2 linked regions of the Lujinxingia sediminis genome follow. The protein of the gene in region 1 interacts with the protein of each later gene in a pairwise test. Links are inferred from orthologs where the notes say so. Each region holds a gene or a part of one and is shown in the gene's direction. Other genes may lie near its edges. The genes, in order: eno and rpe.

Region 1 (6,611 bases):
CAGCCTCTTTGTGATTTTGCGGGGATCGGTCTCGTTGCATCTCGATGGTCAACGCATCAGCGTGCTGACCGCCGGGGAGCATTTTGGCGAGATGGCGCTCATTGACGCCCAGGATGACAGTGATAACCGCCTTCGGGTGCAGGCGCTGGAGCCGACCACACTCTTTGCAATCGCGCGCGATGATTTTATGGGGATCTTGCGCAGCGCGCCGGGGCTGGCCATCAAGCTGCTCTGGAACTTCGTGCAGGTCTTTGCGGATCGTCTTCAGGGGGTACCGGCTGAATACCGCTTTAGCCCCGATCAGTGGCGTGAAGATCCCGATGCTGCCGTTGATTTTACGCCGCCCTCCGGCTCTCTTGTGTTCACCGACGACATCAAGCGCATCGTCGAACGAAGTGAAGCGGCCGAGGTCATGGACGACGACGTCGAGGCATCCCCGGTGTCCGAGCACGACGAGGAGACGCGGGAGTACGACCGTTTGCCCGTGGACGACGGGCGTCTGACGGCATCTCTGGGGGAGTGGGACGGCTCCGACGCCAGCTGGGGAGATGAGGCCAGTGAGGATGAACCCACGAACGATGCGTGGGATGATCTTCCGCCCGAGGCAGTGGCGCATCGGCCTACCGTTCGTCTCTCTCCGATGCGCGATGACGAATCGCCAGCGGGCGCGGCGTTTCAGGGGGCGAGTGTCGATGGTGACACTACCCTTAGCCCCTGGGAAACGCCCGAAGTGCAGGAGCGCAACGCGTCGGACGACTGGGTGATCGGTGGCATTGACGAGGAGGGCGACGACGCTCTCGACGATGACGCCGGCGTCGTAGGGTCCGTGAGCTTTGGTGCTCCCCGTAGAGGAGAGCCCGAGGAGGATCTTCGCGCGACGATTCAGCTGGATCGCCCCCTCTCTCGGGCAGAGATCGAAGCGACAACGGGACCGGTATTGGAAGGGAATGCGCCGGAGCCGGTTCAACCCTCCTGGAAGCCCGGTGGCGATGACGTTGATGCGGCCGATGATCTTGGAAAGACCGTCGATATCGATGCCGACCTCGCTCGCCTACGCTCGTTGCGCGCCGAATCGGCTCTGGATTTGAAGGAGCGACTGCGCCAGCGTATGAAGACCCGGACAACGCCGGTGCCCGGGCTGGCCGCAGCGGTCGAGGTGCCTGCTTCGGAGGTTCCTCAGGAGGCCGCACCACAACCCGAGCCTAACACCTCAGCGTTGGCCGGAGAGGTCGAGGTACGTAGTACGCCATCACGACGTAAGTCCGAGCCGACTCCAGAAGCCAAGGTGATGATTTCACCCGAGCTGATGGGCCTGGTTGATGACGACGAGAGTTAAGGGTTTGAACGAATCCATCCGCTGTTCAGGCGGGACCCAAGGCGCGAGCCACGCGCTCTAACACCAACTCCACGACGGCGCCATTGTATGGATACACGCACAATTCTTCAGATCGTATTGGGGGTGGTCATCGCGCTGATCCTCGTGGTTGGCGGGCTTATGGTCGTCGCGCTGACGGGGGATGCCGAGACGGTGATCGTCGAGCAGGCTGTGGCCGAGCAGCGCGAGGTCAGGGAGCGAAAGAATCCCTGGGCTGACCAGGGAGAGGCCGCGATTGCGCTGGTGCAGCGCTCACGTGTGAAAGGCGTGGAGCCCGGCGAAGATGGTGAAGAGGTCGCGGACACGGTCGGCAAGCTCGTCGCCAGCGATAGCTTTGTGAAAGAAAAACTTAAAATCACCGGCGCTGAGCCCGCGGGCTGGCAGGCGCAGTGGTGGGGCGAGACGAAGTTCGGACCTTCGTTTTTTCTGGTGCGCTACGCCTTTCAGGACGCCAACATCCGCATCGGACCGGCCTGGCTTGTGGATCTGAAAACGCAGAAAGTGGTGCCGAAGAACGTACTCGCGCAGGTCGCCAGCGACCCCGAAAAGGGCGAGGGCTCGAAGTACTACGACAAGGCCGCGCAGGTCGTCTCGGCGATGACCAACCACCGTTTCCCGGCCGGGATTAATCTGGGCGGCGCGCTGCTGCTCTACTTCGATCAGCGGGAGAGCTCTGGCGAGGGAGATACCGTGCTCGGATGGACCATCGACCACGATCGCGACAACCTCTTTCGCGCCTACTTTCAGTGGACGGAGGGCGGAGAGCAGACCTACGCAGAGTTCGAATTCGACTTCGATAAGCGGGCTCTTCGCGCGGTCAATCTTCAGGCGGCCCAGATCATGCGGGTGGGCGAGGAGTTTGAGCCTACGGACCGCGTCAGCATCATGCCGGGCACCTACGATCCGAAGCAGCGAGTCGCCTCCAACCGCTGGCTTGGGCCAGCGCGTACCCAGTGTGGTCAGCCCCGCCACCGCGATGGATGCAAGGCGCTGGCGACCCTGCTCGATCAGTCGGACCTGATCGAGACGCTCGAGTGGATGCTGACTGCGCAGGCGGACACTGCGGAGGCGTTTGAGACGTGTAAGGAAGAGCGCAAATGCCGCTGGATGCCGGAGGTGCGTGGCGAGGGCGTCTACCGCATCAAGTACGTCTACAACCTGGATGGAAACGAGCAGACGATCGCCTGGGACGTCAATCTGCGTAAAGACGAGGTAGATGCGGCCGATCGGGTCAGTCAGCTCTCGCAGCGGGCGGTGAATCCGCGTGGCTAATCCGAGTGAGATGGATCTTCCTGAGAGGCGTTTTGCGCAGCTGGAGCGACAGGTCTTAAAGGCGCTCTTTGCTGAGCCTCCAACCTCCGGCGACGCCGTCCGTGTGGCTGTCTTTGGTGAGGATGGCGAGCAGCCGGTTCGCTACTACATTTACGCCGATGTGCTCGCAGAGCTGACCAAAGCGGCGCGCTATCGAGAGCAACGTGCGGTGGCTATTTTGCTCGGCCATTTCGCGTTGGATGGTAACGGTGCTTTTGTCGAGGTGACGGCCTTTGAGGGGCTGGTGTACCTCTGGGAGAAGGGCGACGGTGGCGATGCGTTGAAGCGAGGCGTCACCGAGCAACTGGCGGCCTTGGTCCGACGGGAGGAGCCAGGGAGCCCCCGCAGGCACGTGGTCGGGATGTTCTGGTCGGAGCCTGGAAGCGACGCGCTACTTACGGAAGACGCGGCGCGGGAGCATCTCACCTATTTCAATCTTCCCTTTCAGGCGGTTCTTGTCTGTGATGGGGAGGGTGGACAGGTTGGCCTCTACGCGCGAGGACCGCGCCAGAAGTTTTTCAACGCGGCGATTCATCTGGTCAGCGCCCGGGAGCAGCCCGGCGAAGAAAGTGCCGCGCGGCACGAGGCCACCCCCGAAACTTCGAAGACGACGACCTATCTTGAGAGTGATGAGGGGGGCTCCGCAGGCGGGGCTATCCCGACGTACAACTTGGAGACTGAGGAACGACATGACTGATATTGTGGATATCGTAGCCCGTGAAATTCTCGACAGCCGCGGAAACCCCACGGTGGAGTGCGACGTCTATCTGGAAAGCGGAGCGATGGGGCGCGCCGCGGTGCCCAGTGGTGCGTCGACTGGCGAGCACGAGGCCATTGAGCTTCGTGATGGCGACCAGGATCGCTACCTGGGTAAGGGGGTTCAGCAGGCGGTGGAAAACATCCACGACGAGATCGCCCCGGAACTCATCGGGGAAGACAGCGCGAACCAGCGACGCATCGACGATATTTTGCTCGGTCTGGATGGCACTGAAAACAAAAGCCGCCTGGGAGCCAACGCCCTGCTGGCGGTGAGTCTGGCCTCGGCCTACGCCGCCTCCGACGCGCTGGGGTTGCCTCTGTATCGCTACATCGGTGGTCTGAAGGCCACGGTGATGCCGGTGCCGATGATGAACATCATCAACGGTGGCTCCCATGCGGATAACAGCGTTGATATTCAGGAGTTTATGGTCATGCCCGTGGGGGCCGGCTCGTTGACCGAGGCGGTACGTTGCGGTGCGGAGATTTTCCATGCGCTCAAGAGCGTGCTCAAGGGGCAGGGCTATTCGACCTCGGTGGGCGATGAGGGAGGGTTTGCCCCCAACCTCAAGAGCAACCGCGAGGCGCTCGATCGTATCATGGAAGCCATCGAGAAAGCTGGCTACAAAGCGGGCGAAGACGTGGTGCTGGCGCTGGACTGCGCTGCCAGCGAGTTTTTCGACAAGAGCTCCAAGACTTACAAGCTCGCCGGGGAGGGGCGGGAGCTCGATGTGGCGAAGATGATCGACTTCTACGAGGAACTCGTCAGCGCCTATCCCATCGTCAGCATCGAAGACGGTCTCGATGAGAATGACTGGGCGGGTTGGAAGGCGCTTACCGATCGTCTGGGCAAGAAGGTGCAGCTGGTCGGCGATGATCTTTTTGTGACCAACACCCAGACGCTTGCGCGCGGCATTGAGCAGGGCGTGGGGAACTCGATTCTGATCAAGGTCAATCAGATCGGCACGCTCAGCGAGACGCTTGATGCGGTGGAGCTTGCGCATCGCAACGGCTACACCGCCGTGATCAGCCACCGCTCCGGTGAGACCGAAGATACCACCATCGCGCACCTCGCGGTGGCTACGGCCAGCGGGCAGATCAAGACCGGGAGCCTTTCGCGCTCGGACAGGGTCGCCAAGTACAACGAGCTCATCCGCATCGAGGAGCAGCTCGGTGCGACGGCGAGCTACCCGGGAGCGTCGATCTTCGGCAAGTAAGCTCGGAGCTGCATGGATGTATCGCGAAGCGATGCACCAGCGAGCGCCGCCTGCGCCCGGAGCGCAGGCGGCGCTCGTGCGTTTTGCGGGGATGAACGTCGGGTGAAGCGTTGTTCTTGGACGGAATGTCCCGAGGCATGGGACGCCTGATTGACAGGTCGAAAGCCCGCGCGCTACAACCGCCCGGCCGCCGAAGGTGGCGAATTTTCGGGCGATGCGCCCCTTTTGATAACACACCTACCCACGCGCACTGCGCGTGGCGATATGGAGGTCATGCCATGACCCGTGAAGAGATCCGATCCAGTATCAGCGATCTTCGTCAACGGCTGGTTGAGCTCGGGAGGTATCTTTGACCTGGCTCAAAAGAAAGCCAGGATCGAAGAACTCGATGCGATAAGCCAGGACCCGGAGTTCTGGAACGATGCCGAGCGCGCTCAGACGACGATGAAGGAGCGCGGGGAGCTGGTTGATGTGATCGAGCGCTATGAGACGCAGCTCGAACGTCTGGATGAGGCGGAGCTCTACCTGGAGCTTGCGGCTGAGGCCGACGGTGATCCGCAGACCCTGGCGGATGCCGGTGAGCTGATCACCGAAACGCGAAGCGCGGTTCAGACTCTGGAGACGCGCCGGATGCTCAGCGGTGAGCACGACGACCACAACGCCTTTGTTTCGATCAACGCCGGAGCCGGGGGAACCGAGAGCCAGGACTGGGCCTCGATCCTCTTGCGGATGTACCTGCGCTACGTCGAGCAGAAAGGCTGGCAGGTGGAAGTCACCGACCAGCAGGCTGGCGATGAGGCCGGTATCAAGAGCGCCGACCTGCACGTCACGGGTGATTTTGCCTTCGGTCATCTGAAGGCCGAGGCCGGTGTGCACCGCCTGGTGCGCATCAGCCCCTTCGACAGCGCGAAACGTCGACATACGAGCTTTGCGGCGGTCTCGGTTGCCCCGGAGATCGATGACGACATTGAGATCGAGATTAACGATAGCGATCTGCGCATCGACACCTACCGTGCCTCCGGTGCGGGCGGTCAGCACGTTAACCGAACCGACTCGGCGGTGCGTTTTACGCACATTCCCACCGGCATTGTCGTGGCGTGTCAGAATGAGCGCTCGCAGCACAAAAACCGTGCTACCGCGATGAAGATGCTTCGCGCCAGGCTCTATGAGCGTGAGATGCAGGAGCGTCGCGATAAGGCCGCCGATGAGCACGCTGAGCAGAAGGATGTGGCCTTCGGTAGCCAGATTCGCTCCTATGTGCTGCACCCCTACAAGCAGATCAAAGATGTTCGCACCGGCTACACCGAGGGCAACGTCGACAGGGTGCTTGATGGCGGGCTCGATCCCTTTGTGGAGGCGTACCTGCTGAAAGCGGGCGGGCAGTCCGAGGGTGATGAAGGGGCCGAAGCATAAGAAGTGCCCGGGCGCAGCCGCGGAATCAACGCGGCTGCGCTCCGGTTGGAGCCGCTCGGGTGTGCTCTCCTCGTCGATGCCCGCAACGGGATGCTGATGTCTTATGAAAGCTTCGTCGGCCGTCGTTATCTGATGGCCAAACAGCGCAGCCGCGTCGTCTCGATCATTACTCTGATCGCGGTCAGCGGTGTGGCGTTGGGCGTGACGGCGCTGATCGTCGTGCTCAGTGTGATGGGCGGCTTTCGCGCCGACCTCACCAGTAAAATTGTGGGGGCGAAGGCCCACGTGGTCATTCAGCAGCCGGATTTCGGCCCGCTTGATGACGCCAACGCAGTGGCCGACCGTGCTCTGGAGGTTGAGGGCGTTGTGGGAGCCTCACCGTTCGTCGAGAGCGAGGTGATGGTCTCCTCGCCGACGAACTTAAGCGGCGTGGTGCTTCGCGGCATTGACGTCGATCGGGTGGGCACGGTCACCGACCTTCTGGAGACGTTGGAGAAGGGGGAACTCGCAAACCTGCGCGATTCCCGTGCGATGATGGA
Region 2 (6,506 bases), on another replicon or contig:
GCCCCGACGAGGTCGTCGGCGTGGTGACCAACCCCGATCGCCCCAGCGGTCGGGGCAAAAAGCTCACCCCGCCGCCGGTCAAAGTCGCAGCTCAGGCCGCCGGTATCGAGGTCTACCAGCCCGAGAAGTTACGCGGTCCGGAGGTCCTGGAACATCTTCGCGCCTGGAATCCGGATGTGATCGTGGTCGCGGCCTACGGACAGATTCTGCGCAACGATGTGCTGCTGCTGCCGCGTTACGGCTGCATCAACATCCACGCCTCCCTGCTGCCCGCCTACCGCGGCGCGGCGCCCATCAACTGGGCGATTGTGCGCGGGGAGGCCGAGTCCGGCGTGACGATCATGCAGATGGAGCGCGGCCTGGACACAGGCCCGATGCTCCTTAAGCGCAAGACGCCCATCGAAGAGCTTGATACCACTCAGGATCTTCATGATCGCCTCTCCGAGATGGGTGCCGAGCTGATCGTGGATGTGATGCGCCTGATTCATCTCGACAGCCTCAACCCGATCGTCCAGGACGACGCACAGTCGTCCTACGCGCCGATGCTCAAGAAGAGTGACGGGGAGATCGACTTTCGAAAGAGCGCCCGCGAGGTCGCCGACCTGATTCGCGGGATGAACCCCTGGCCCGGGGCGTATGCTTTTTTGCACACCGCCGAAGGTCCGCAACGCATCAAAATACATCTGGCGCGGGCGCACAGCGCGGCAACCAACGGCGCGGATACCGGCGCCAACCCGGGTGAGGTCATTCGCGCCGATGATCAGGGGCTGCACATCGCCTGCGGCCAGGGCTACATCGAGTGCCTCCAGCTGCAGGCCCCCGGCAAGCGCGCGCTGCCCGTGAGCGACTTCCTCAACGGCTATACGCTGCACACCGATCACCACTTTCTGCTCCCCGACGAGCGCTCCGACTGAACCGAGCCCCCACCGTGACCACCGCCCGAACTCTCGCCCTCGATGTGCTCAGCCGCATTGAGCAGGACGACGCCTACAGCCATATCGCGCTCTCCAACCAGCTGGCCACCAGCGAGCTCGACGCCCGCGACCGTGCGCTGGCCACCGAGCTCGTCTACGGCACGCTCGCCAGGCAGCGCTCCATCGACACGGTGCTCTCGCGCTTTGTCTCCCGCAAACTCGAGAGCCTGGATCGCCCGGTGCGCCTTAACCTGCGCATGGCCACCTACCAGCTGCTCTACCTGGACCGCATCCCGGCGCACGCGCTGGTTAACGACGCCGTCAAACTCGTCAAGCGGGCCTGCGGCCAGCGCACCGCCGGCTTTGCCAACGCGGTGCTGCGCAACATGCTGCGCAGCAAAGAGAAGTGGCAGCCTTTTGAAGAGCGCGACCGCAGCGCCCACCCGGCGCGCTACCTGGGGTTGAAATACTCGCTTCCCGACTGGATCGCCCGACGACTGCTCGATCGCCACGGCCTGGAGCGCGCCGAAGCCCTGGCCGAGGCCTTTGCCGGCCGGCCGCCTCTTTACCTGAGGCGTCTGCAGCCGCTCGACACCCTGCCCGAAGGGGTCAGCCCGCTTCAAGCTCCGCCCGGAGCGCTCAAGGCGGAGAGCTCCTCTCCAGAGTTGCGAGCGCTCCTGGAGGCGCACGCACTCACGATCCAGGATCTGGGAAGTCAGCTCATCGCGCACTACTGTGGCGCAAGCCCGGGCATGCGAGCGCTGGACGCCTGCTGCGGCCTGGGGGGTAAATCGCTGCTCCTCGCCCAGCAGCTCGGCCCCGGAGACACCCTGGTGGCCTGCGACCCGCTCCCCACCAAACTGGAGATGTTGGCCAACACCCTGGCCGACCTCCGAGTCGACCCCACCGTCGTGCTCCGAGAGGCCACGCTCCAGGAGCTTCCCGAATCCGACGGCGACTTCGATCTGATCCTGGTCGACGCCCCCTGCTCCGGCCTGGGCGTGATCCGCCGACACCCCGAGACCCGTTGGCGACGCTCCCCGGCCGACGTCGACGCCCTGGTGCGGGTTCAATCCGAACTTCTCGATCACGCGGTAAACCGACTTAACCCGGGCGCCACGCTGGTCTACAGCGTCTGCACCTTCACCCGCGAGGAAGGCCCCGAGCAGATCGAGCGCCTCCTTGAGCGTCACCCACACCTGGAGCGCGCCCCGCTGCCGGAGAGCGGCTTCGACTGGGCCCCCTTCGTCAATACGCTGGGGGAACTCGACTTAAACCCGCGCGACCACGACTGCGACGCGTTTTTCGCCGCACGTCTTCGTCGCACTCCAACCTGACCTCTGATCGCCGAGCATCCTTATGACGACGCGCGAACTTCGCATCGCCCCCTCGATCCTCTCGGCCGACTTCGCCCGCCTCGGTGAGCAATGCCAGGAGGTGATCGACGCCGGCGCCGACTGGCTGCATGTCGACGTGATGGACGGCCACTACGTACCCAACATCACCATCGGACTGCCCGTGGTCGAGGCCCTGCGTGAGGCGCTGCCGGACGCCTTTCTCGATGTGCACCTGATGATCGACAACCCCGACGACTTCGTCGGTCCCTTCGCCCGCGCCGGCGCCGATCTGGTGTGCTTTCATCCCGAGACCAGCCGCCACCCCCACCGCGCGGTGCACACCATCAAGGGGCTGGGCAAAAAGGCAGGCCTGGCGATCAACCCGGGCACCCCGCTGAGCTGGATCGATCATCTGGCCCATGACCTCGACATGGTCCTGATCATGAGCGTGAACCCCGGCTTTGGCGGCCAGGCATTCATCCCACACACCATCGAGAAGATCGCGCAGCTCAAAGCCCGCCTCGACGCGCTGGGAGTCGATCTCGACATCGAAGTCGACGGCGGCGTCTCCCCCTCCAATGCTGCCCAACTTCGCCAGGCAGGCGCCAACGTGCTGGTGGCCGGAAGCGCCATCTTCGGAGCTCCGAGTTACAAAGACGCCATCGACGCCATCCGCCAGCAGGCCACCCTCTAGGCCTCAACGTCCTTTTGCCCGCAGATTCCTATGGAACGCATCGATCTGAGCACCTGGGCGCGCCGCCCCCACTATGAGTTCTTCCGCGGCTTTGAGCGCCCCTTCTTCGACGTGGCCACCCGCATCGACCTCACTCCCCTGGTGGAGCTGACTCGCCGCAGCACACTGCGCCTCTTTCCCTCGCTGCTGCACAGCGTGTGCGTGGCCGCCAACGCCACCGACGCTCTTCGCCTGCGCCTTGACGACGAGGGCGTGGTTCGCGTCGCTCAGGTCACCCCTTCCTTTACGGTGATGAGCGACCGGGGAACCTTCAATTACGCCACCGCCCCCTTCACCGACGATCTGGCGCGCTTTAGTCGCGAGCTTGGCGAACATGCCGACCGCTCCCGCAACCTGCCCGAACTTTTTCTGGGCGATGATCATCGCCTCGATCTTGTCTACATCACCTCCATGCCCTGGCTGGACTTCCAGAGCATCAGCCACGCCTTCTCCGGCCAGCCGCTGGACTCCGCTCCCCGCATCGCCTGGGGCAAAGTGGTCGAGGTTGAGCCGGGACGCCATGAGGCGACCTTTCAACTCACCGTCCACCACGCCCTGGCCGATGGTCGTGACGCCGCGATCTTCTTTGAGCAGCTGAACACGCGCATTCAGGCCCTGGCCGACCTCCCCGGCTGAGCCCCCCGGGCGCTTTTGCCATCAGCCCCGGCGAGCCTTGCCGCGTGTGAGCCTTACCACCAGTTCGCGCAGCTCTTCCAGAAGCCCCATATACTCCCCGCCCCCCTTCTGCACGATCCGGGTAGCGCTACCCGAGAGGCGCGCGTAGTCCTCCGCGGTGAGGTACTTGGCGGTCATCACTACCACGGGCACGTCTTTGAACTTCGGGCGCTCTCGAAAGCGCGTTAGAAACTCGAACCCGTCGACATGCGGCATCATCAAGTCCAGAAAGACCAGACTGGGCTCGATCGCCTCCAGACGTGCCAGCCCCTCTTCGCCATTGGAGGCCGCGGTCACCCGAAACCCCTCCCGCTCCAGGTGGCGTACCAACATCTGACGGGAGGCCTCGTCGTCTTCGACGACCAGTACATCCCCGTCATCGATCGCGCTCTCGTACGCCTCCATCACCTCCAGGAGCTCGTGCCGATCGACCGGCTTCGACATAAAGTGGTCGGCACCAAAGGCCAGCCCCCGCTGTTTGTCATCGACAAAGGTGAGCATGATCACCGGGATCTTTCGAAGATCGGGATCCTCCTTAAGTCGCTCCAACACTGTCCAGCCGTCCATCCGGGGCATCATCACATCAAGAGTGATCACGTCCGGGCGCACCTCCGAGGCCAGTCTCAACCCCTCGCGTCCGTCGCGTGCGCACACCACGGTATGCCCCACCCGCTCCAGCGTGCGTTTGAGCACCCCGCGGGTGTCGCGATCGTCGTCAATGATCAGGACCAGCTTGGCGTTCTCATTGATTTCGATCTCCTCCGAGAAGCTCACCTGCTCCGCGCCCTTTCCGACAAAGGATCTGGGAATGCCGAGCACCACCACCGTGCCGCGACGCACACTGCGCTCCACGCGGTAGCTGACGCCGAGCAGGTCGGCGAGTTGGCGTAACACGGACTGCTCCAACCTGCGGGCGCGCCCGCGTCGCCCCGGGGAAAGATCGCCCACGCGCAGCTTCACATGCGTTTCATCGGCCTCCAGGGCCACCTCCACCTGGGTGCCAGCGCTAAAGCGCACTGCTTCGCCTATCACGCCGTCAAAGAGTTGCTCGAGCTTCTCGCCGTCGCATTGAACTTCCGCATTGGATGCAGCCCGCTCGATCATGATTGCGATGCCGCGCTGTTGCGCGATGCCCTCAAGCTGCCCCAGCACAGCATCGAGCGCCCGATGCACATCGACGCTGTAAACCTCCGGCTCCACGTCGCCGGCTTCGAGCTGCGCCAGCGAGACGAGGTTGCTGACGATACCAAGGACCTCGGCACCGGAACGCTCAATGCTGGCCAACTTGTCGAGAGCATTCTCCGGAAGTCGCTGACGCTGCTCTTCGCGGAGCAGCTCCGCAAACCCGATCATCGCGTTGACCGGCGTGCGCAGCTCGTGGCTCATCATCGCCCAGCGCCGCCCGGCCATCCATCCGACCATCGCCTGAGTGAGCAGGCCGCGCAGCGCATGCGCGCGCTCCAGCTCAGCTCGGCCAAAGCGCCCCGGCTCGCCATGCACACAGAGCCAGAGCGCCGGATTGATCGCCGTACCTACGCTGACCATCATCACCGAAGCCACCGGCATCGACACCGACGCCAGCATCGTCTGCCAGCCCGCCTGCTCACGCACGTCTTCGAGCACAAGGGGGTGCCCTTCAAGCACCGTCTCGGTCAACGCTCCCACCCACCATTGTAACTCTTCGAGACGAGGGTCACTGGCACACAGAACGCTGATTTCACCATCATCGCGCACCTGCAGGACCGCCCCGCCATCGCCTCCGACCACATCATCGAGAAGCCCGACCACGGCCTTCAATCCGGTCTGTGCGCCGCTCAGGCTGAGCATCTCCAGCCCGCGCATCAGCGTCTCGTGGCGCCTCTTTAACTCGGAGAGCTCCTGGTCGCGGTAATCGTCATCCGGGGGGCCGTGCGTCATCACTCTCACCTCGCCACGAGCCGGCCGCCTCGGGAGAGGGCTCCCCCGGGCCGTAGCGTCGCTGCTCTCATCGATGTAGTGCAAAGGCAACGCGCACCTCTGCCGGAAGTTTCGAAAGGGTATCAGAGTGCCGCACATGCGTCATTTTGTCGAGCCTGATCCGGATGAGGCTCGCCGCGTGACATGCGTTTTCCCGGTCGTATCCGCGTCAGCTGACAGACGTTGAAGCGCCGGAGTGAATGCCCTCGCCATCGTGCAGAAGCCCCGGAGGCTCACCGCAGCTCGCTGCCAGCTAAAAAGGCGTATCGCCACGATGTGTGATGTACCTGGCGGGTTCGTCGTCGCCCCCCGTGCCTCGGCAGTCTCCTCGCTCGCCCTGGTCGTCCTGGTCGTCCTGGTACGCGCGCAGATGCTGGCGGCACCCTCCTCCTGGCTCCACCCTGCTACGCGGCGCCTGACGCTCCATAGGCCAACCTGTGGTGCGCCTTGCCCTTCGGCCGAGCGCGTGCAAATCTTCGCCCCCCCTCGCCGACGTCGCTTCTCTCGAACGTCCCGGAGAGGTCTGATACCGCGACGGTGGACGTGCTTTTCAACGATTGTTCGGGGGATGTGCCCCCCTTTTAATGCCTGTGCAACCCGCATGCTGGCCTTCGCACCGGTCAGCATCCCAACGTATGGAGACTGTATGCGTCGACGCATTGCCCTTTTGACCTGTCTTCTGACCTTCTCGCTGATCGCCTGCGAATCCAAAGAGGACGCCGTAGAAGAGCCCCCCTCCACCGCTGAGCAAGGTGCCACCGAGGAAGGTGCCGCCGAAGAAGGCGCCACCGAGGAAGGTGCCGCCGAAGAAGGCGCTGCCGAAGAAGGCGCCGCCGAGGAGGAAAGCGATCCTCTGGCAGCTCCGGCCGACGTGGCCGCTCCGCCAGCCGA

Evidence for each region.
Region 2: the proteins of eno (region 1) and rpe interact in binary tests that used the Escherichia coli proteins (3 or more experiments, as listed by UniProt). The link is inferred for Lujinxingia sediminis from one-to-one orthologs.

Annotation. Positions count from the first base shown.
Region 1 is NZ_SADD01000001.1:1,406,747-1,413,357, reverse strand. The notes cover bases 2,518-5,517. They hold eno (phosphopyruvate hydratase), read left to right. Parts: upstream 2,518-3,375; coding sequence 3,376-4,659; downstream 4,660-5,517. Other genes in these bases: EA187_RS05670 (hypothetical protein), read left to right, coding at 2,640-3,383; EA187_RS05675 (hypothetical protein), read left to right, coding at 2,518-2,647. Also shown: EA187_RS05680 (Stp1/IreP family PP2C-type Ser/Thr phosphatase), read left to right, coding at 1-1,336; more of EA187_RS05675, read left to right, coding at 1,424-2,517; EA187_RS05655 (FtsX-like permease family protein), read left to right, coding at 6,169-6,611. UniProt on the Escherichia coli protein: Catalyzes the reversible conversion of 2-phosphoglycerate (2-PG) into phosphoenolpyruvate (PEP). It is essential for the degradation of carbohydrates via glycolysis.
Region 2 is NZ_SADD01000011.1:98,772-105,277, reverse strand. The notes cover bases 1,215-4,109. They hold rpe (ribulose-phosphate 3-epimerase), read left to right. Parts: upstream 1,215-2,273; coding sequence 2,274-2,945; downstream 2,946-4,109. Other genes in these bases: EA187_RS15540 (response regulator), read right to left, coding at 3,642-4,109; EA187_RS15545 (CatA-like O-acetyltransferase), read left to right, coding at 2,976-3,620; rsmB (16S rRNA (cytosine(967)-C(5))-methyltransferase RsmB), read left to right, coding at 1,215-2,251. Outside these bases: fmt (methionyl-tRNA formyltransferase), read left to right, coding at 1-914; more of rsmB, read left to right, coding at 929-1,214; more of EA187_RS15540, read right to left, coding at 4,110-5,576; EA187_RS15535 (FKBP-type peptidyl-prolyl cis-trans isomerase), read left to right, coding at 6,262-6,506. UniProt on the Escherichia coli protein: Catalyzes the reversible epimerization of D-ribulose 5-phosphate to D-xylulose 5-phosphate.